3 regions of the Amycolatopsis acidiphila genome follow, and region 1 is predicted to be linked to each of the others. Evidence: riboswitches for the same ligand, from Rfam matches in the RefSeq annotation. Region 1 holds a riboswitch; each other region holds the start of a gene.
The links. A riboswitch is a leader RNA that binds a small molecule or an ion and turns the genes downstream of it on or off. The one in region 1 is predicted to bind S-adenosylmethionine.
Positions count from the first base shown of each region.

Region 2: another riboswitch for S-adenosylmethionine. It lies ahead of LWP59_RS11350 (aminotransferase class V-fold PLP-dependent enzyme); the one in region 1 lies ahead of thrC (threonine synthase).
Region 3: another riboswitch for S-adenosylmethionine. It lies ahead of LWP59_RS34185 (methionine ABC transporter ATP-binding protein); the one in region 1 lies ahead of thrC (threonine synthase).

Region 1 covers NZ_CP090063.1:1,895,499-1,902,662, reverse strand. Annotated here, with positions in the region: partial or broken gene LWP59_RS09260 (EamA family transporter) at 195-632, opposite strand; gene rpsT (30S ribosomal protein S20) at 985-1,245, shown strand; gene holA (DNA polymerase III subunit delta) at 1,736-2,716, opposite strand; SAM riboswitch class I at 2,828-2,960, shown strand; gene thrC (threonine synthase) at 2,973-4,238, shown strand; gene LWP59_RS09240 (ComEC/Rec2 family competence protein) at 4,241-6,604, opposite strand; gene LWP59_RS09235 (ComEA family DNA-binding protein) at 6,604-7,164, opposite strand, start outside.
Region 2 covers NZ_CP090063.1:2,328,621-2,335,784, forward strand. Annotated here, with positions in the region: gene LWP59_RS11330 (MFS transporter) at 1-51, opposite strand, end outside; gene LWP59_RS11335 (ArsR/SmtB family transcription factor) at 119-808, shown strand; gene LWP59_RS11340 (hypothetical protein) at 828-1,397, opposite strand; gene LWP59_RS11345 (potassium/proton antiporter) at 1,484-2,962, shown strand; SAM riboswitch class IV at 2,978-3,092, shown strand; gene LWP59_RS11350 (aminotransferase class V-fold PLP-dependent enzyme) at 3,128-4,423, shown strand; gene lspA (signal peptidase II) at 4,470-5,027, shown strand; gene LWP59_RS11360 (RluA family pseudouridine synthase) at 5,024-5,950, shown strand; gene LWP59_RS11365 (AsnC family protein) at 6,062-6,871, opposite strand; gene LWP59_RS11370 (DUF885 domain-containing protein) at 6,951-7,164, shown strand, end outside.
Region 3 covers NZ_CP090063.1:6,993,980-7,001,143, forward strand. Annotated here, with positions in the region: gene LWP59_RS34170 (4-(cytidine 5'-diphospho)-2-C-methyl-D-erythritol kinase) at 1-618, opposite strand, end outside; gene LWP59_RS34175 (TetR/AcrR family transcriptional regulator) at 628-1,206, opposite strand; gene LWP59_RS40505 (MFS transporter) at 1,369-2,079, shown strand; gene LWP59_RS40510 (MFS transporter) at 2,093-2,497, shown strand; gene LWP59_RS34185 (methionine ABC transporter ATP-binding protein) at 2,545-3,555, opposite strand; SAM riboswitch class I at 3,741-3,831, opposite strand; gene rsmA (16S rRNA (adenine(1518)-N(6)/adenine(1519)-N(6))-dimethyltransferase RsmA) at 3,944-4,798, opposite strand; gene LWP59_RS34195 (resuscitation-promoting factor) at 4,854-6,260, opposite strand; gene LWP59_RS34200 (TatD family hydrolase) at 6,526-7,164, opposite strand, start outside.

The DNA of each region.
Region 1 (7,164 bases):
AGCCCCGTGCCGGTGTCGGCGAACCCGGTATCGGGGAGCCCACTGTGGGCGCTGCCGGTAGCCGGGAGCGTGGTATCGGCGCTGGTATGCCTGGTGCCGCCGTCGAGGAGCCCGGTCCCGGCGCTGGTGCCAGTGTCGGTATCGGCCTCGGGGCGCCCGGCGTCGGAGCCGGTGGTGTCGGCACCGGCGCGGGTGCCGGCGCGCCGCGCACTGGAGCCGGTGCCGATCAGCAGCACCCCGGCGACGACCAGAACCGCCCCGACCAAACCCAGGGCACCCGGCCGCTCTCCAAAGAACAAGACAGCCGCGAAGACCGACAACAGCGGGCCACTACCCCGGGCGAGCGGGTACACCACGGACAGGTCACCGACGGCGTACCCACGTTGCAGGATGACGCCGTACAGGACGTGGAAGACGGCGGTCAGCACGGCGGCGAGCAGCCAGGTCCATTGCGGACGCTGCGGCTCGAGGAACAACGTCACGACAGCCACCGGCACGCACACGGCGGCACCCACCGTGTAGTACAGGAAAACGAACCGGGCACCCCCACCGGCCACCCGCTTGGCGGCGAGGTTCCACCCCGCATGGACGAACGCAGCCACCAGGACGAGCGACAGGGCCGTACCGTTCACAGCGGGCCTTTTCCCTTCTGCCGAGCGCCGAAGGTCCAGACCCTGGATATCTCACGCCCAACCCCCATGAGCCACCGCCCCCGCCATCGCGACCCCCGTCACTCGCCCTCCGCCCGTCAGCACCCCCCGTCAGCCGACCCTCCCCGCGTGCGCTGCTGGATGGCGGCGCACGGCCGCCGAATCGCAGTGGCATCCCGTCTCGCGCTGCTTCGACCTACGGGCTGGACCGGCGACACCGGCTGGTAACGTTATTGGTCGTTGCCGTGTGGCATTCCGCCAAGGAGGAAGCCCGGTCCGCCGGGGCCACTGAGACGCGGCAGCGAATACGCCGAAACGATCAAGGAGCGCCCGCGTGGCCAACATCAAGTCCCAGATCAAGCGCATCGCCACCAACGAGAAGGCGCGCCAGCGCAACCAGTCGATCAAGTCCTCGGTCAAGACCGCGATCCGCAAGTTCCGCGAGGCCGCCGAGGCCGGCGACAAGGACAAGGCGCTCGAGCTGCAGCAGGCCGCCGCCAGGAAGCTGGACAAGGCCGCCAGCAAGGGTGTCCTCCACCCGAACCAGGCCGCCAACAAGAAGTCCGCCATGGCGAAGCGCGCCAACCAGCTCTGAGCTGACTCGTTCCGCGCTTTTCAGGAGGCCCGTCACACTGCGGCGGGCCTCCTGCGTTTCTCCTGGTCGACATGCCAATGACGAGCACGACTCGAACTGGGCCCGTCGGGCTACCCCTGCCCGCATCAGCGCAAATCACGCCGCTCGACCGGCCCGGTTCACGCCCGCCTGAGTCGGAGCGTCCGGGTCAGTGCCGGTCGCGGGCGCCGGGATCAGCGCAGTCGTCAGCCGTCCGGACCAACGCCGACCACGAGCGCCCGGGTCAACGCAAGTCACGAACGTCCGGGTCAACGCCGGTCGCGGACGCCGGGGTCAGACGCAGGTCGCCAGGCAACCGGTCAGCGCCGGTCGCGGACGCCAGGGTCAATGCAGGTCCTCAGCCGTCCGGATCGACCCCGGTCGCGGGCGCAGAGGTCAGCACAAGTCGCCAGCCATCCGGGTCAACGCAGCTCACGGGCGCCGGGGTCGGCGCAGGTCACGAACGCCCCGATCAGCGCAAGTCGCGGGCGTCCGCAAGGTCGAGGATCGCTCGTTCGAGCGCGTAGGACGGATCGGCCGCGGCACCTTTGACCTCGGCGTTCACCCGAGCCACGATCGCCATCGCCTTGTTCAGGCCTGCCGCGCCCCAGCCTCGGGCCTGCCCCTGCGCCTTGCGGATCTTCCACGGCGGCATCCCCAGCTCACCGGCCATCTGGTTCGGGTTGCCACGCCCCGCGGCGGACACCCGCGCGATGGTCCGGACCGCGTCGGCGAGGGCGTCGGCCACCAGGACGTGCGGGACGCCGATCTGCTCAGCCCAGCGCATCGACTCGAGCGCCGCGGAACGGTCACCGGCGACGGCGTTCTCCGCCACCGCGAAGCCCGTCACGTCGGCGCGCCCTCGGTGGTACCGCCGTACTGCTTCCTCGTCGACCTTGCCACCGGAGTCGGCGACGAGCTGGGCCGCGGCAGACGCGAGTTCCCGGAGGTTCGAGCCGACCGCGTCGATGAGGGCAGCGACCGCGCTCGCGTCGATGCGCCCTCCCGCTTGCCGGATTTCGTTGCGTACGAACGATTCCCGCTCGGCGGGCTTGGTGATCTTCGGGCAGTCGGCTATCTGTGCACCGGCCTTGCGCAACGCGGCGGGCAATGCCTTCGCCGCCTTGCTTCGGCCGCCGCCGGTGTGCACGACGACGAGCACGACCCCGTCCGCGGGCGACTTGAGGTAGGACAGCACCGCGTCGGCCAGCTCCTGCGAGATGTCCTGCGCGGCGTCGAGCACGATGACCCGCCCTTCGCTGAACAGCGACGGGCTGACGAGCTCGGCGAGCGCGGGAGCGGTGAGTTCGGACACGCGAACCCGGGTCATGTCGGCGGCCGGGTCTACCAGTCGTGCCGAGTCCAGCGCAGCGCGAACGGCCCGCTCGACAAGCAGTTCTTCCTCGCCGAGGACGAGGTGCAGCGACGACGTGGTGGTGGCTGGCGCGGTCACCCCACGATCCTGCCACGGTGACGAAGTCCGCAGGGGCATGGCGTCGATCGCGACCCGTGTCGTATGTTTGTTGCAGCTGCGTTGCCCTCGGGCACGCCGAAAATTGAATACCGCTCATCCAGAGGGGCAGAGGGAACGGCCCGATGAAGCCCCGGCAACCGGCGTCAGCCTGTCATCTCGATTCCGCGAGGTAGCTGACGATCACGGTGCCAATTCCGGCCCGCGCCAGCGGGGCAGATGAGGAAAGGACCTCGCGATGACTGCAGCCCTCAGCTCGACCTCGACCAAGCGCACCCTGGACCTGGGCCCGGCCGTGGAGCTGGTCTCCAAGGAAGAGGGCCACCGCCAGCCGCTGGCTCCCGAGTTCGTGTCCGCCGAGGACTTCTCGCCGCTCGAGGTCGCGTACGACTTCGGCCGCGTCCGCCGCGAGGACATCGAGGCCGGTCCGCGCAACATCTGGCGGTACAAGAAGCTCCTGCCGGTGCCCTCGAACGTCGAGGAGATCCCCAATACCGAGCCGGGCTGTACGAGGCTGGTGCGTGCCGATCGCCTCGCGAAGGCCCTGGGCCTGAAGCGGGTCTGGGTCAAGGACGACACCGGTAACCCGACCCACTCGTTCAAGGACCGCGTGGTCGCCGTCGCGCTCGCCGCGGCCCGCGAGTTCGGCTTTGACACCCTCGCCTGCCCGTCGACAGGCAACCTGGCCAACGCCGTCGCGGCCGCAGCGGCCCGCGCGGGCTGGCAGTCCGTCGTGCTCATCCCCTCCTCTCTCGAACGCGCCAAGATCCTCACCACCGCGGTCTACGACGGCAACCTGATCGCCGTCGACGGCAACTACGACGACGTCAACCGCCTCGCGACCCAGCTCGCCGCCGAGCACGAGACGTGGGCGTTCGTGAACGTCAACGTCCGGCCGTACTACTCGGAGGGCTCGAAGACGCTCGCTTTCGAGGTCGCCGAGCAGCTGGGCTGGCGGCTGCCGGAGCAGATCGTCGTGCCGATCGCCTCCGGTTCGCAGCTGACCAAGGTGGACAAGGGTTTCCGCGAGTTCGGCAAGCTCGGCCTCGTCGAAGAGACCCCGTACAAGGTCTTCGGCGCGCAGGCCACCGGCTGCTCCCCCGTCTCGACCGCCTTCCGCAACGGGCACGACGTCGTCCAGCCGGTCAAGCCGGACACCATCGCCCGCTCGCTGGCCATCGGGAACCCGGCGGACGGCCCCTACGTGCTCGACACCGTCAACCGCACCGGCGGTGCGATCGAGGACGTCTCCGACGAGGAGGTCGTCGAGGGGATCCGGCTGCTGGCCCGCACCGAAGGCATCTTCACCGAGACCGCCGGCGGCGTCACCGTCGCGACGGCGAAGAAGCTCATCGAGACCGGCAAACTCGACCCCGACGCCGAGACCGTCCTGCTCATCACCGGTGACGGGCTGAAGACTCTCGACGCGATCGAAGGCCAGGTCGGACCGAAGGCCACAGTTCCGCCCTCGGTGGACGCCGTGCGCCGCGCTCTCGAGAGCTGAGTTCACTTTCCCCTTCGCACCACCGCCGGTTCTCCGCTGTCGGCGATCACCGCCGTGTCGCCGTCGGTGTCGGTGCGGGTGACCAGCGCGCCGTCGGCCACCAGCGAGTCCACAGTGGATTTGCTGGGATGGCCGTAGCTGTTGCCCGCGCCGACACTGATGAGTGCGAGCCGGGGAGCGACGGCGGCGAGGAAGCGTGGATTGGAGAACCTGCTTCCGTGATGAGGAACCTTCAGCACCTCCGCGTGGAGATCCGCGCCGCTGTCGAGCAAGTCGGCTTGCGCCAATAGCTCGACATCGCCGGTGAGCAGAACGCGTCCAACGGATGTCAACGCTCGCAGCACGATCGACGTGTTGTTGATATTCGTTCCGTCCGCGTCGTCGTCTTGCTGGGAACCAACGTAAAGCGGTCCGATCACCTCCAGAGACAGTCCGGGCCAGTCCAGCCGCTGGCCGAGTTCCAGTTCCAGCAACGGCACGCCGTGCCGTGCCGCGATCTGAGCCACCTGCCGCCAAGCCCACGCCGGCATCCGGCCAGGTCCGACCGCCACCGCGCCGACCGAGCGGCCGTCGAACACCGAGTCCAGGCCACTGATGTGGTCGGCGTGCAGGTGGCTCAGCACCACCAGCGGCACCCGGTCGACACCCAGCCGCCCGAGGCACTCGTCGACCGGGCCTGGCTCGGGACCGGTGTCGACGACGATCGCGCGCCCGGGTTCGGCCGTCGAGAGGACCTCCGCGTCCCCTTGACCGACGTCGCAAGCCACCATCGCCCATCCCGCCGGTGGCCAACCCGGTGCGATCACCTGGACCGGCACCACAACCAGCAGCACGCACACCAGTGCGAGCGCCAACCCGACCCGCAGACGCGGCCGCCGCAGGACCACCACCAGCACGGCCACCGCGACGAGAGCCAAAAGCCCGCCCCACCAGCCGCCGGGCCAAGGCAGAACCGCACCGGGTACCCGGGATGCGTGGTGGGCGACCAGGAGGAGCCAGTGCGCCTCGGGACCTGCCGCGAGCGCGGGCAGCTTGGCCGCGGCCGGCCAGAACAGGGCCAGCACGGCTGTCACCACGCCCAGGACCGTGGCCGGGGCGACCACCGGGGCGGCCAGGATGTTCGCCGCGATCGAGACGACGCTGATCTGCCCGGCCATCCCGGCGATCACCGGCGCGGTGACCAGGAAGGCGGCGAGCGGGATGGCGAGCCCTTCGGCAAGTCCGGGCGGCACGCCGTGCCTAGTCATCGCGGCGGCCCAGCGCGGCGCCAGCAGCACGAGCCCGGCGGTAGCGAGGACCGACAACGCGAAGCCGAAGCTCACGGCCATCGCCGGGTCGTAGACCACCAGGACGCATACCGCGGCCGCCAACGCCGGCAGTACCGATCGTTGCCGTCCCAGTGCCAGCGCCAGGAGACCGATCGCGCCCATCACTCCGGCACGGAGCACGCTCGGCTCGCCACCGGTGAGGATCACGAAGCCGACGAGCGCCAACCCGGCCACTACCGCGGATAGTCGCGGCCCAACGCGCAATACCCGGAGGAGCAACAGAACAGCCCCGGCCACGACTGCCAGATTGCTCCCGCTGACCGCCATCAGGTGGGAGAGCCCGGCATCCTTGAACTCGCGCTGGACCTGCGGCGATACCCCGCTGGTATCGCCGACGACCAACCCCGGGAGGAGCCCCGCCGCGTCCTCGGACAGGACAGAGCAGGCCTGGCGAAGAGCCGCCCGCGTGGACTCGGCCGCTCGTTGCCACCAGGGCGCCCCACTGGCCGCCACCGGCGGCCCCCGCACGTACACCACCGCTACGGTCAGGTCCGCGTCGCGGGGGAGAGCGAGTGAGCCTTTGGCCGTCACGTCCTGGCCGGGCAGCAGGCTCGACCAGGATTGGAACGGGGCGAGCAGCACCACCCGTCCCCTCGTGCCGACGGGCCTGCCCGCCGCCTCGGCTTGCTGGGTTGTCGCCGTGATGACCACCGACCGCGCACCCGCTTGTTGACCGGCGTAGCCGGCGGACTCGATCGGCTTCGGTCGCTCGTTCACCGTGACACGCAGCGTGGCTGTCGCTCCGTGTACGCCCAGCGCGGACAGCGGATCGTGCTGCGCCTGGTGGAGGCGTACGGCCAGTGGGCCGGCAAGAAGCAGCCCAGCCAGCAACAACGCACCCGCGCCGGCGAACCACCTGGGGCGCGTTGCCCGCCATCGCCACAACAGGAGTGAAGCCACCGCGACCGCGGCCACGCCACCTGCCAGTGCGGCCCACCAGCTCCAGAGCAACCCGGTCAGTACGCCCAGCCAGAGGACCAGCGCCGAAGGGACCAGCCGGAAGTCGTGCCAGGTAGGAATTCTGGCTTCGGCGGGCATCAGACCGTCACCTGGTCACGCAGGCGCGAGAACTTCGTGGCACCGATGCCGTCGACCTCTTGGAGTTGATCGACCGAACTGAACGAGCCGTGCTGGGTCCGCCAATCGATGATCCGCTTCGCGGTGACTTCGCCGACTCCTGGAAGTGAATCGAGTTGCTCGGCCGACGCGGTGTTCAGGTTGAGCTTTCCGGGGGCTGCGGATGCGTCGGCTTGCTGCGGCGCCGTCGGCGGGGGCGCGGCGACGCCGACGTTCAACTGCTCGCCGTCGGTGAGTTTCCTGGCCAGGTTGAGCGCGGTGATGTCGGTGCCGTCGAGGGCCCCGCCGGCCGCGCTCAACGCATCGGCGACACGGGCCCCGCTCGGCACCGTCACGAGACCGGGCGAGCGGACTTTCCCGACGACGCTGACCACGAGGGAGCTTTCGGCGGCTTTCGACGGGGACGCGGCGGCAGTCGGTGGGCTGTCACGCGCGGCGGGCAGCAGGGGCGCCTGTTCGGCCGGCGGGCTGCCGCCGAGCAGGAGGACGGAACCGCCGACAAGGACCACCACCGCGGCGAG
Region 2 (7,164 bases), 430 kb from region 1:
GGCGAGGAACAGGCCCAGGCACAGGGACAGGAGTGTCAGCCGCTTGCTCATTCCTCCCGACGCTAGGAGCGCGACGTGTCGGTGACGGCCGAACCGTCGCCCGGCTAGCGTGGAAGCCATGGAAACCGTCGGACTCGCGGAGGTCGCCGCGGTGCTCGCCGAGCCGAGCCGCGCGGCGATGTGCCTCGCACTGCTCGACGGGCGCGCGTGGACGGTCGGCGAGCTGGCGAAGGCGGCCGGGGTGCGGCCGTCGACGGCCAGCGAGCACGTGGCGCGGTTGCGCGAGACCGGGTTCGTGAGCGGCGCCAAGCAGGGGCGGCACAACTACGTCCGGATCGCCGACCCGCGGGTGGCCGACCTGATCGAGCATCTGGCGCAGCACGCCGAGCACCGGCCCGCGCGCGGCCTGAAGGAGTCGCTGCGCGTGCAGCGACTGGCCTTCGCACGCACGTGTTACGACCACCTCGCCGGCACGCTCGGCGTCGCGATCCGCGACGGCATGGTGCGCACCGGGATCGTCGACGTCGCCGCCGGGCTCACCCTGACCGGACACGGCCGCGAAGTCCTGGTGGACCTGGGCGTGGCAGTGCCGTCCCACGGGCGGCGCCCCCTGCTGCGCGACTGCCTCGACTGGACCGAGCGCCGCGACCACTTCGGCGGCGCCCTGCCCGCCGCGCTGCTCGAGCACGCCGTCGGTGCGGGCTGGCTCCGCCGCGAGCCGCGTCGTGCGGTCCGGCTGCTGGCGGCGGAGCCGTTCCGGGGTCTCGGTGTTGCGCCGGACAGTCTCGTGCAGTCGGGAGTGGCCTGATTTCGTTGGGGAACAAGGGTTATCGCGTGCGACGCGGGACCCGCCGGGACCGCGGACGTGGCGCCGGCGCTGCGCCGGCGGTGAGCCGCCGCGGCCATTCGAAGCGCAGCCCGACGCCCGGCGGCAGGTGCGCGAACGCGTCGGCCAGTCTCGTCAGCGTGCTGGTGGCGCGCTGCAAGTCCATTTCACCGTAGGGGAACGGCTCCTCGCGCAGTGAGCCCCACGCGGCGAGCGCGGCGCGGAACGGCGCTCCACGGCCGTGTTCGACCGCGTCGTGCACGACCGACGCCAGCACCTCGGCGACCGCGACGTCCCGCTGGTGGTGCGCGAGCAGGCGACGGCTGCGTTCCCGTGCGTCGTAGCGGGTGCGGCCGTCGAGCACGCGCGTGGACGAAAAGAGCGCGCCGGCGGCGAGACAGCCGAAGACGCCGCTGCCGAGGTTCAGCTCGCGTTCGGTCACAGCGTGTGCCAGATCGTGCGGCACGCGCCACTTCCGGTCGTAGGAGCGCATTTCGAGCGTGACGCGGTCATCGCGGTGCAGCACCGTGCGGGTGCCCCCGCCGGGCCAGGGGTGGAAGAAGACGAGCACGCGCCCAGCATCCGGTGCCGGGTGGGCGTCGGTCCACGGATTTTCCCGCCGCTTCTATACCCTGGGTCCGAAAAGGGGAGGTGGCGGTGGCGGAGCTTCCGGTCGTGCTGGGCCTGGGCGCGGCCGTCCTGCTGGCCGCGGTGCTCGCCGTCCGGCTGTCCACCCGCGTCGGCCTGCCCTCGCTGCTGATCTACCTCGGGCTCGGCGTGCTGCTGGGCGAGGCCGGCTTCGGCATCCAGTTCTCCGACGCCTCGCTCACCCAGTCGCTCGGGCTGGCCGCGCTGGTGCTGATCCTCGCCGAAGGCGGGCTCACCACCCGCTGGTCCTCCGTGAAACCCGCACTGGGACAGGGAATCGTACTGTCCACTGTGGCCGTCGGGATCAGCGTCGCGACCACCGGTGCGGCACTGCACTGGCTGCTGGGGCTGGACTGGCGGATGGCGCTGCTGTGGGGCGCGGTGCTCGCCTCCACCGACTCCGCCGCGGTGTTCTCGGTGCTGCGCACGGTCGGGATCCGCAAACGGCTGGTGGGCGCGCTGGAGCTGGAGTCCGGCATCAACGACGCGCCCGTCTACATCCTTGTCGTCGTGCTGGCCGAGGGCACGCGCGTCGACTGGACGCTGCCGCTGCTGGTGGTCTACGAGCTGCTCGCCGGACTGGCGATCGGCGCCGCCCTCGGCTGGGTGGGGGCCTTCGCCCTGCGCCGGGCCGCGCTGCCGGCCACGGGCCTGTACCCGCTCGCGACCGTCGCGATGTGCATCGTCGCGTACGCGTCCGGTCAGCTTGCGCACGCGTCGGGCCTGCTCGCGACCTACGTCGCCGCGCTCGTACTCGGCAACGCCCGGCTGCCGCACCGGTCGGACACGCTGTCCTTCGCCGAGGGGATGGGGTGGCTGGCGCAGATCGGCCTGTTCGTGCTGCTGGGCCTGTTCGCGTCGCCGGAGCGACTGCTCGACGCCGTGGTGCCGGGGCTGGTCGCCGCGGCCGTGGTGCTGCTCGTCGCCCGGCCGCTGTCGGTGCTGCTCTCGCAGCTGCCGTTCAAGGTGCCCTGGCGCGAGCAGGTGTTCCTGTCCTGGGCGGGACTGCGCGGGGCGGTGCCGATCGTGCTCGCGATGATCCCGCTCGCCACCGGCCTGCCCGGGGCGGAGCGGCTCGTCGACGCGGTGTTCGTGCTCGTGATCGTGCTCACCCTGGTGCAGGGCACGACGCTGGCGCCGGTGGCGCGCCGGCTCGGCCTCGCCGCCGAGACCGAGCCCCAGGAGATCGAGGTCGACGCGGCGCCGCTGGACGAGCTGGGCGCGGCGCTGCTGCAGGTGCGGGTCCAGCGCGGGTCGCGGCTGCACGGGGTGTACCTCAGCGAGCTGCGGCTGCCGGCCGGGGCGTCGCTGAGCCTGATCGTGCGGGACGGCGCGAGCTTCACCCCGCAGCGGACGAGCCGGCTGCAGGAGGGGGACCAGCTGCTGGTGGTCGCCACCGAGTCCGCACTGGTCTCGGCCGAACGGCGGTTGCGGGCGGTCGACCGGGCAGGCCCGCTGGCTCGCTGGCGCGGGGAGTCGGGGCACTGATAGGGTTCCGTGATAGGTCATGAGTGCCAGCGCGTAGCCCCGGCTAGCTGGCCGGCAACCCTCCAACCGCGGTGGGGTGCCCCGGGTGAGGACCTGGCCTGCCGCGCGGTGCGGCGGGCAAGCGCGGGCCCCTCGTGGGTCCCCAGGACCGCCCGAGGAGGCGCCATGACACTCGCACTCGACCCCGTCCGGACCTGTCTGCCGGCTACGCTCAACACCCAGGTCCCGCTCGTCACCGGCGAGACCGTGGAGTACGCGAACCTCGACCACGCGGCGAGCGCGCCCTGCCTCGCCGCCGTGCGCGACGCCGTCGACGAGTTCCTGCCGTGGTACGCGAGTGTGCACCGGGGCGCCGGCTTCGCCTCGCAAGTGTCCACAAAGGTCTATGAGCGCACCCGCGATGTCCTGCGCCGCTTCGTCGACGCCCGCGCCGGCGACACGGTGATCTTCACCCGCAACACCACGGACGCGCTGAACCTGCTGGCACGCAGCGTGCCGCGGCACACCTCTGTCGTGGTCTTCGACACCGAGCACCACGCCGCGCTCCTGCCGTGGCGCGGGCCGAACGTGCAGCGCATCCCGACACCTCGCACGCGGCTCGCCGCGGTGTCCGCTGTGGACAGTGCGCTCGCCGCCACTCCGGTGGGCCCGCGGCTGGTCGTGCTGACCGGGGCGTCCAACGTGACGGGCGAGCTGCTGCCGGTCCGCGAGATCGCCGCCGTCGCCCGGCGGCACGGTGCCCGGATCGCGGTCGACGCCGCCCAGCTCGCGCCGCACCGGGCCGTCTCGCTGCGCGAGCTGGACGTCGACTACGTGGTGCTGTCCGGGCACAAGCTGTACGCGCCCTTCGGCGCGGGCGCGCTGGTCGGGCGCTCCGACTGGCTGCGGGCGGCACAGCCGTACCTCGCGGGCGGCGGCGCGACGAAGCTGGTCACCGAGCGCGACGTGGTCTGGAACGTGGGTCCCGAGCGGCACGAGGCCGGCTCGCCCAACACCGTCGGCGTCCACGCGCTCGGCGTCGCCTGCGAGCAGCTCGCGCGGAACTGGGCCGCGGTGGCCGAGCACGAGCACGAACTGCTGACCCGGCTGCGCCGGGGGCTCGCGGGCGTGCCGGGGCTGGCCGAGCTGCGGTTGTTCGACGACGACGGCGACCGCGTCGGAACCGTCAGCTTCACGGTCGAGGGATACGAGCCGGGCTGGCTGGCCGCCGTGCTGTCGGCCGAGTACGGCATCGGCGTCCGCGACGGCGCCTTCTGCGCGCACATCGCGACCCGGCGGCTGACCGGCGGCCAGGCGCTGCGGGTGAGCCTCGGCCTGGGCACCACGGCCGGCCACGTCGACCGGCTGGTGCTGGCGTTGCGGCAGGTCGTCGCCCGCGGCCCGCGCTGGGCCTACGACCGGGTGGCGGGCCGCTGGGCCCCGGTGCCCGACCCGCGCCCGCTGCCCGCGTTCCTCGGCTGAGGAGGCTCGGCGGCGGGTGGGTGGGCCGGACGTGGACAATGGCCTGGTGAGCACCGAACAGGGATCGCAGCCCGAGATCGAGCCCGGGCAGTCGGCGCCGCCGAAACGGCGGGTCGTGCTGCTGGCCTGCGTCGCGGCGGTGGCGCTGGCGCTCGACATCGTCAGCAAGGTCATCGTGGTGTCCACTTTGGAGGACCACGCGCCGGTGCGGATCCTGGGCGGGCTGGTCTACCTGCAGCTTGTCCGCAACCCGGGCGCGGCGTTCTCCATGGCCACCGGGCTGACCTGGGTGTTCGCCCTGGTCGCGATCGGCGTCGTGGTCGTGCTGATCTGGTTCGCGGGACGGCTGCGCTCGGCGGGCTGGGCCGTCGGGCTCGGCCTGGTGCTCGCCGGGGCGCTGGGCAACCTGCTCGACCGCATCTTCCGCGCGCCCGGCCCGCTGCGCGGCCACGTCGTCGACTTCATCTCGGTGTTCGCGCCGAACGCCGAGGTGTGGCCGGTGTTCAACGTCGCCGACTCGTGCATCTGTGTCGGCGGGGTGCTGATCGTGCTGCTGTCGCTGCTCGGGCGGGACTACGACGGGACCCGGCGGGCCAAGAAGTGAGCACGCGGATGCTGCCCGTGCCGGACGGGCTCGACGGGATGCGTGTCGACGCCGGGCTCGCGAAGCTGCTGGGGCTGTCCCGCACGGTGATCGCCGAACTGGCCGGGTCGGGCGAGGTGCTGGTGGACGGCAAGCCGGTGGGCAAGTCGGACCGGCTCGCCGCGGGCGGGCTGCTCGAGGTGACCCTGCCGGACCCGGACCGCCCGGTCGAGGTCGTCGCCGAACCGGTCCCCGGCATGCGCGTCGTGTACGACGACGAGGACATCGTGGTGGTGTCGAAGCCGGTCGGCGTCGCGGTGCACCCGAGCCCGGGCTGGACGGGCCCGACGGTTGTCGGTGGCCTGGCGGCGGCCGGTCTGCGCATCTCGACCTCGGGTGCGGCCGAGCGGCAGGGCGTCGTGCACCGGCTGGACGCGGGGACGACGGGCGTGATGGTCGTGGCGAAGAGCGAGCACGCGTACACGGTGCTGAAGCGGGCGTTCAAGGAGCGCACCGTCGAGAAGGGCTACCACGCCGTCGTGCAGGGCCACCCGGACCCGACGCGCGGCACCATCGACGCGCCCATCGACAGGCATCCGCGGCACGACTACAAGTTCGCCGTCGTCGCGGGCGGTCGGCCGAGCGTCACGCACTACGAGGTGGTCGAGGCCTTCCGCGCGGCGTCCCTGGTGGACGTGAAGCTGGAGACCGGGCGGACGCACCAGATCCGCGTGCACTTCTCGGCGCTGCGGCACCCGTGCGTCGGGGATCTGACCTATGGGGCGGATCCGGTGCTGGCGCGGAAGCTAGGCCTGACCCGGCAATGGCTGCACGCCCGGACCCTGGGCTTCGCCCACCCGGCGGACGGCCGGTGGGTCCAGTTCGAGGCGGAGTACCCGGACGACCTGGCCCACGCGCTGGAAGTCCTGAGGGCGGAGGACTAGGCAGGGCTGCGCGCGAGCATTCTTGGCTGTCGTTGCCGGGTTCGCCTCGTGTGGGTGGTTGGGCGTTCGGGTCGCCGCTGTGCGCCGGGGGCCGGCCACCAACGCCGGAACCTAATCCCCCAGTGACCAGGTCAGGGTGCGCTCGTCCGGCTCGGGGCGGGGGCTCCACCGCAGCGAGGTCACCCGCGTCGCCTCGGGGAGGATGTACACCGTGTGGCCGCCCGCGGTCTCGCCCGGCTGCAGGCCGATCTTGTGCGGTGGCCGCGAGGTCAGCGAGACCGGTGCCTTCGTGATGGCCTTGCCCGCGGCGGTCACCAGCTCCAGATAGTTGTCCGGCAGCGAGACGAACGGCACGCCGCCGCGGTTGGTGATCTCGGTGTGCACGACGACGGCGCGCTCGCCCTCGTCCAGCCGGTAGCCCGCGGCCCCGAACAGGTAGTCCGCCGGGTCCTGCACCTCCAGCAGCTGAATGCTCAGCTGCTCACCTTCCAGCCCCTGCGTCGGCAGCGCGTCGCCGATCCTGCCCGCCCGCTGCCGTGGCGGCTGCGCGGGCTTGCGATCACCCCGGGCCCAGGACGCCGTCTGCGGCGGGCCCCACGTGCTGATCACCGGATCGACCGGGCGCGGCGGCGGCGCGGGCTGGGGCGGCGGGATCGGGCCGGACTGCGGCGCGGCATAGCGCGCGGGCGGGGGTGGGGCGACCGGCCTCGGTCGTGCGCCCGCGAGCGCGGCGCGCAGGCCGTTCGGGTCGCTCTCGACGCCGACCAGCAACGGCAGTCCGCTGCCGGAAAGGGCGACCAGCCGGTAAGCCACCTCCCGCGGGTCCATCCCGACCTTGGCGGCGAGCTCGTGCACCGCCACTTTGCCCACCTCGGCCAGCGCGGCGAGCAGGCGGGCGTCCACGGGATCGGTCACGGCCACAGCCGGAAACGCTACCTGTTCGCGCTCGGCATGCGCTTGTTCGCCCCGGGCGTCGTACCCACGATCTAAGGTGGCGGGCATGACCGAGGTGACCAAACTGGCCGACGAGTTCGTCGAAGCACTGTTCGACGCCGAGCCCCTGTGGCCGGCGGTGCTGGGCATCGAGTCCGATCGCGAGGGCGTCGGCGACCTCAGCGAGGTGGCCGAGGCCAAACAGCGCACGATCCTGAAGGACTTCGTCAGCCGCGGACTGGCCCTGCAGCCCGAGACGGCCGAGGACCGCACCACTCGCG
Region 3 (7,164 bases), 3.1 Mb from region 1:
CGAGCCGACGCGCGGCGGGTCGCCGTTCTCCCGCAACCGATCCAGCTCGTTGAACACCTGCGGAGTGGACAGTCCACGATGGTCGAACGCGAGCACCCAGTGGAAGGTGTGCCGGGAGAGCACCGGGACGAGCTGCTCGCCACGGCCGGTGCCCAGCGCGGTGCCGCCGTAGAGCGCGAAGGGCACGTCGCTGCCGAGCTGCGCCGCGACCTCGGCGAGCTCGTCGCGGCCGAGGTCCAGTTTCCACAACGACGTCAGCGCGACGAGGGTGGCCGCGGCGTCCGCGCTGCCTCCCGCCATGCCGCCGGCGACGGGAATCCCCTTGCGCAGCACCACGCGCACCTTCGGCTCCGGCTTGTCGACGTGCGCGGCGAGCGCCTCGACCGCGCGCCAGGCAAGGTTGTCCGTGCCCGTCGGCACCGCGTCCTCACCCTCGCCGTAGACCTCGACGCCGGGCTCCTCGGCGAGCGCGACGGTCACCTCGTCCGACAGCGACAGGGCGTGGAACACCGTGGTCAGCTCGTGGAACCCGTCCCCGCGCAGGTCACCGACGGACAGGTGCAGGTTGATCTTCGAGGGCACCCGCACGGTGACTGGTGGCGGTACGACGGCTAGCACCCGTCAAGACTACGTGGCCTCCCCTGCCCCTCGCCCGCGAGGAGAAGCAAGCTCGAGAGCGACCTGGAGCGCGGCTTCCGGCTGCGCCACGCCGCCGGTCTCCTCCAGGAACCGGGGGTGGTTGCCCAGCAGGAGCGCGACCAGCGAGAGCCGGGCGCGCAGCTGCGCGGCCGGCTCCCGCTCGCCGGCCGCGATGATCGTGAACAGCTCCTTCATCCGCGTGATGAGCGGGTTGCGGTCGGCGAAGTCCTTCAGCGCGGGCTGGTTCTCCTGCATGAACCGCATGATCGGGCCCAACCGGCCCGCGATCAGCTGCGCCAGCCGCCGGATCAGCTCCGCGCGCGCCTCGCCTTGGTCGGGCTGCTCGCGCGCCCACTCCAGCACCTCGTCCACCGACCCCGCGAGGTCGTCGAGCAGGCTCGCGACGATGTCCTCCTTGGTGCGGAAGTGGTAGTACAACGCGGCCTTGGTCACGTCGAGCTTTTCCGCGATCTCCCGCAGTGAGGTCTTCTCGTAGCCCTGCTCCACGAACAGGTCGAGCGCGACCTGCTGGATGCGCTCCCTCGTGTCACTGCGACGCCCCGCCATGACCGTCCTTCCTGAGAACCTTCTCAAACTAACTTGACGCCCGGCAAGTCGAAGCTCGTCTTACGGCTAGCCAATTGACTTGTCGGCCGACAAGTAATGCCGCTTCTCAGCTTACTTCCACAAGGGGATCACCATGACAACCACCATGAGCGCGCCTGGGGCGTGCGCACGGACCAGCGCCGGTGGTGGGCGCTCGTCGCGATCGGACTGGCCCAGCCGCTGGTCATCGTCGACACCACCATCGTCAACATCGCCCTGCCCTCGGCGCCGCGCGAGCTCGGCATGTCCGACGTCGCCCGGCAGTGGACGATCAGCGCCTACACCCTCGCCTTCGGTGGGTTGCTGCTGCTCGGCGGGCGCCTGGCCGACCGGCTCGGGCGCAAGAACACGCTCATCGTCGGCGCGATCGGGTTCGCGCTCGCCTCGGTCGTCGGCGGGGCGGCGACCGGGCCGGGCATGCTCATCGCGGCCAGGGCGGCGCAGGGGGGCTTCGCCGCGCTGCTCGCGCCGTCCACGCTGTCGCTGCTGACCGTCACGTTCACCGAGGCCCGCGAGCGGGCCAAGGCCTTCGGCATCTACAGCGCGATCATGATGTCCGGCGCCGCGCTCGGCCTGATCGCCGGTGGCGCCCTCGCCGAGTACCTCGACTGGCGCTGGTGCCTCTACGTGAACCTGCCGCTGGCCGCGATCGCCGCGGTGCTGGACTGGTCCGTGCTGCCGAAGGTCGAAGGCCACCGCGAGACCCGGCTGGACTGGATCAGCGCGATCCTGGGCAGCGGCGGCATCGTGTCGCTCGTCCACGCACTGGCGGAAGTCGCGACGCGCGGTCGGGTTCCGGCGTGGTGCTGGGCTTCGCCGGCGCGGCAGTCGTGATCATCGGGCGTTCGTGTTCCGGCAGACGCGGGTCGCGAACCCGTTGCTGCCGCTGCGGATCCTCGCCGACCGCACGCGTTCGGCCGGTTACCTGACCATCGGCGCGGCCTCGTTCGGCATGTTCGGCCTGTTCCTGTTCCTGACCTACCAGCTGCAGGGGATCATGCACTACGGCGCGTTCCAGGCCGGGCTGGCGTTCCTGCCGTTCCAGCTGGGCAACGTGCTCGTGTCGACGCTGCTGTCGCGCCGGCTGCTGCCGCGCACCGGGCCGCGGCCCCTGCTGGTGATCGGCATCCTGCTGATGGCAGCCGGGCTGGCGACGCTGACCCAGCTGACGCCGTCGCGACCGGATGGGGCGGCCGGGGTCCTCGCCTTGGCCGCGATCGGCGTCGGCGTCCTGGTCGGCCCGAAGAAGTGACCGGTGCTTTCCCGCAAGAGCACCCGGCTCTTGCGGGAAAGCGCTGTTCAGGCCGCGATGCTCTGCGGGCCCTCGGCGAGATGCGTGACGTACGCGCCGCGCTCGGCGATCCAGGCCAGCGCGCTGTCGGCCTGCCGGCCGCGGACGCCGACGCGGAAGCGGGCGACGGGGGTGTCGCCGACGCGGGTCAGCCCGCCGCCGATGGTCGCGAGCTCGACGTCGAACCGCGTCGCGGCCTCCGGCAGCAGCGCGCCGACGGCGGCGAAACCGATCAGCACCACGTCGGCGGCACGGTCGTACGCGGCGGTCTGGGCGCGGGGGGTGTCGATGGCGGGAAGCAGCGCGTCGGCGGTCCGGCTGCCGGGCGCGGCCAGCAGGTCCAGCACCGTGCCGTGCTCGACGACGCGGCCCGCGTCGAGGACAGCGACCTGATCGCAGACGCGCCGCACGACCGTGCTGTCCGGCGTGGTGAGCAGCACGGTGACGCCGAGTTCGGCACGGGCCCGGTCGAGGACGGTCAGCACCGAGGTGGCCTCCTCGGCCGCGATACCGGCTGTCGGGTCGTCGGCGAGCAGCACCGCGGGACCGGTCGCCAGGGCACGGGCGACCGCGACGCGCCGGCGCTGCGCCTCGGTCAGCTCGCCCGGCTGCTGGTTCGCGCGCTGGGTGAGGCCGACGATGTCGAGCACGCGGCCGACCCGGTTGCGCCGCTGCGGGCCGTCGACACCGAGCCGCTCCAGCGGGGCGGCGATGTTGCCGGCGACGGTGCGCTCGGCGTGCAGCGCCGGCACGGCGTCCAGCACGGCGACCTGGCGGCGCACCTCGCGCAGCCGGCGCCCGTCGAGGCCCGCGGTGTTCAGGCCGTCGAGGCGCACCGTGCCGCGGTCAGGTTTCTCTTGCAGGGCAACGACTTTGGCGAGAGTGGACTTGCCGGACCTGGCGGGGCCGACGACGCCGTAGAGCGCGCCCGCGCCGATCTCGAGGTTCACCTCGCGCAGGGCGAGGACCGGGGAACTCTTGCCGGGGAAGGACTTGGACAGATTTTCGACAGTGATCAACGGAAGCTCCATGCTGCGGGCGCCGCGGGCGCCGGACGTCACCGAACAGACTGTCCGCAAAGGACAGTCGCGAAAGGAATCGAACTCAGCGGGTGAGAACGGTCAGTGACGACATGCACACACGGTGCGGCGGCACTCATCAACGACTCGGCGCTTGGTGAGCATTCGCGTCCGGTACACGGCTTCCTCCATCGATCCTGGCGGTAGCACCTGCCCTGTGGAGGGTGGTTGCTGCGACTTCGGCGAGCCAGGTCTCTCAGTCGCTCGGGATGGATACGATAGAAGTAGAACGGATGTCCTGTGTTCTGCGCAAGTATCCTGGTCGAGATCACACAGGTTAATCACACGTACGGCGGTAAGGACCGGCCGCTGCGCCCTCGCGGAGACGCTACGCGTTGCTGCGTTGACGCTCCGCTATCCGCGCGAAGTCGGCGACGGTGATTTGCTCACCGCGGGCGCGGGGATCGACGCCCGCCGCCTGGAGCACCGCCCCGGCCCGTTCGGCCGAACCGGCCCACGAGGCGAGCGCGGCGCGCAACGTCTTGCGCCGCTGGGCGAACGCCGCGTCGACGACCGCGAACACGGCGGCCCGGTCGGCGGCGGTATCGGGCCGGGCGGCGCGTTCGAAGGACACCAGCGCGGAGTCGACGTTCGGCACCGGCCAGAACACCGCGCGCGGCACGGGGGCGACCTTGCGGGCCTTGCCGTACCAGGCGAGCTTCACGCTCGGGACGCCATAGATCCGGCTTCCCGGCCCCGCGGCCATCCGGTCGGCGACCTCGGTCTGGACCATGACCAGTGCGCGGCTCAGCGACGGCAGCTCGGCGAGCAGGTGCAGCACCACGGGCACGGCGATGTTGTAGGGCAGGTTCGCGACCAGTGTGGTGGGCGGTGCGGGCAACTCACCGGGCGCGAGTCTGAGCGCGTCCCGTTCGAGCACCGTGAGCCTGGCCGCGGCCTCAGGTGCGCGCTCCCGCACGGTCACGGGCAGCCGCGTGGCGAGTACCGGATCGATCTCGACGGCCACCACGTGGGCACCGGAGGCCAGCAGGCCCAGCGTGAGCGAGCCGAGCCCGGGCCCGACCTCGAGCACGGTGTCCTCCGCGCCCACCCCGGACAGCTCCACGATCCGCCGGACCGTGTTGGGGTCGTGCACGAAGTTCTGGCCGAGCTTCTTCGTCGGCTGTACGTCCAGCTCGGCGGCCAGCCCGCGGATCTCGGCCGGACCGAGCAGTTGTGCCACGCCGGAGACTCTACCCAACGTCAGGAACGGTCCCCGGCGAGCACAACGCGCTCGGTCAGGCGATCCCGGCCTTCTTGGAGCACACCGGCCACGCGCCCCAGCCCTGTCCGGCCTGAACCCGCTGCGCGACCACGATCTGCTGCTCGCGGCTGGCCTGGTAGGCGTGCTGCGCGTAGGCGCCGCCGCCGTAGGCCTGCCAGGTGCTGTTGGTGAACTGCAGACCACCCTCGAAGCCGTTGCCCGTGTTGGCCGCCCAGTTGCCGGTGGACTCGCAGCTCGCGAGCCGGTCCCACAGCGCGCCGTTGCTGATGTCGGGCTGCTTGGTGCCGACCCGGACGATCTTCGGCTTGGCCTCGGTGAGGACCTTCACCGACAGCTGCTCGCGGTCGGTCTCCGCGCCGTTCTTCTTGGTCACGCGGTAGGTGACGATCTGCTTGCCCGGCGCGCCGGGATCCTGCACGACCTGCTTGCCCGCGTCGAGCGTGGCGTCCTTGATCTGCTGGACGGGCGGGTCGATGTCCTCCTGCTGGTTGATCACCGAGACGCCGGTGCGGCTGATGTGCACCTCGGCGCCGTCGGCGATCTTGAACTGCAGACCACCCTCGACCTCGTCGTCCGGGCCCAGCGAGAGGTTCTGGTCCTTGAGGAAGTCGGCCGCGGTGACGGCCGTGCTGGTGACCTGGCGGGGCGCGGAGTCGCCGTCGTAGACGGTGACGTGCTTGAGGGTGTTGATCGTGACGGTCGAGCCCTCGAGCGGCAGCTCGGCGTTGGGCGCGATCGAGAAGAAGCTGCCCTGGCCGAACTTGCCGCTCATGCCCAGCTGGTCGAGCGCCTCGGCGAGCGTGTCGGCGCGGACCCAGGAGTCCTTCGCGACGCCGTCGACGACGAGGTTGAGGTGCCGGCCGCGCTCGAGCTTGATGACGCCGCCGTCGCCGACGGGAGCCTGCGGGGACGGGGAGAGCGCGTCGTGCTCGCCGACGGTCAGGCCCGCGTCGTGCAGCACCTCGCCGACGGTCTTGCCGTAGCTGTGCACGGTCTCGGTGTGCCCGTCGACGTCGACGGTGACGCTCTTGTTCATGGCCAACGCGGCCGCGCCGCCACCGGTGATGCTGATCAGCAGGGCCAGGACCGAGCCGCGCAGAAAGCGCTTCTTCCAGGTCTTGACCGCGGTGACGAGTGCCCGCTCGGGCTCCTCCTCGGCCTCCACGATCGCCGTGCGGTCCGCGGAAGCCAGATCCGGCAGCGCGAGCGCGGGCAGCATGGTCGTCTCGGCGTTGATCAGCCGGATGAGCTCGTCGACGTCGAGCTCGGCCTCCGCCATCATGTCGTCGGCGTCGGGACCGAGGACCGTGCGGAGGTCGTGCTCCGTGATGGCGAGGTCGTCGGAGAAGTCCCAGTCGTCCTCAGGATTCGGCCAGTCCAGCGTGCCGACGCCAGCACGCGAGGACGCGTACCAGTCCATCGTGTCGTCGAGGCGCGCGTGAGCCTGTCTACTACCAGTCACAGCAGGTCGTTCCCTTTCGCACTAGCGGCATCCGCAGTTCCGTGTCATCCCCAACCCCGACCTGCACTGACACGACTGCGGTTTTGCGCCTACCGATTAATCGGGTGGCACGATCACGGGACAGTAACGGGTCCCGCGAGGTTGCGCAAACACCGACCGGAATCTAGTGGTCTTCGTCACTCCTCCGTGTGGTGGGTGAGCGTCCACGAATGTCGCAATGCGTTCAACCCGTTGTGACAGAAGGGAGTTGGAACACGCGCTCGGCGTTCCGGCAAGCCGCCGATGCGACGTCTTCCAGACTCTGTTCTCGCAGCTCAGCCAGGTAACGAACGGTATAAGCGGTGCAATACGGTTCATTCGGCCTGCCGCGGAACGGATGCGGCGTCAGGAACGGTGCGTCCGTTTCGACCAGGAATTGCTCCGAAGGGACCAATCTCGCCGCTTCGTGCAGGTCACGGGCGTTCTTGAAGGTCACCGTGCCGGCGAACGACAGGACGTACCCGGCGTCGACACAGCGGCGGGCGATGGCCGCGTCCCCGGAGAAGCAGTGGAACACCACCCGCTCCGGCACGCCCTCCTCGGCCAGGATCCGCAGCACGTCCTCGTGCGCGTCCCGGTCGTGGATCATCAGCGGCTTGCCCACCCGCTTGGCGAGATCGATGTGCCAGCGGAACGCCGCCTGCTGGGCGTCGTGCGGCGCGTAGTCCCAGTAGTAGTCCAGACCCGTCTCGCCGACGGCGACTACACCGTCCGCCCGCGCCAGACGCTCTATTTCGGACCGCTCGGCGTCGCCGAAATCCTTGGTACGGGTGGGATGGACGGCCACCGCGGCGAACACGCGGGGGTCCCATGTGGACGCCTG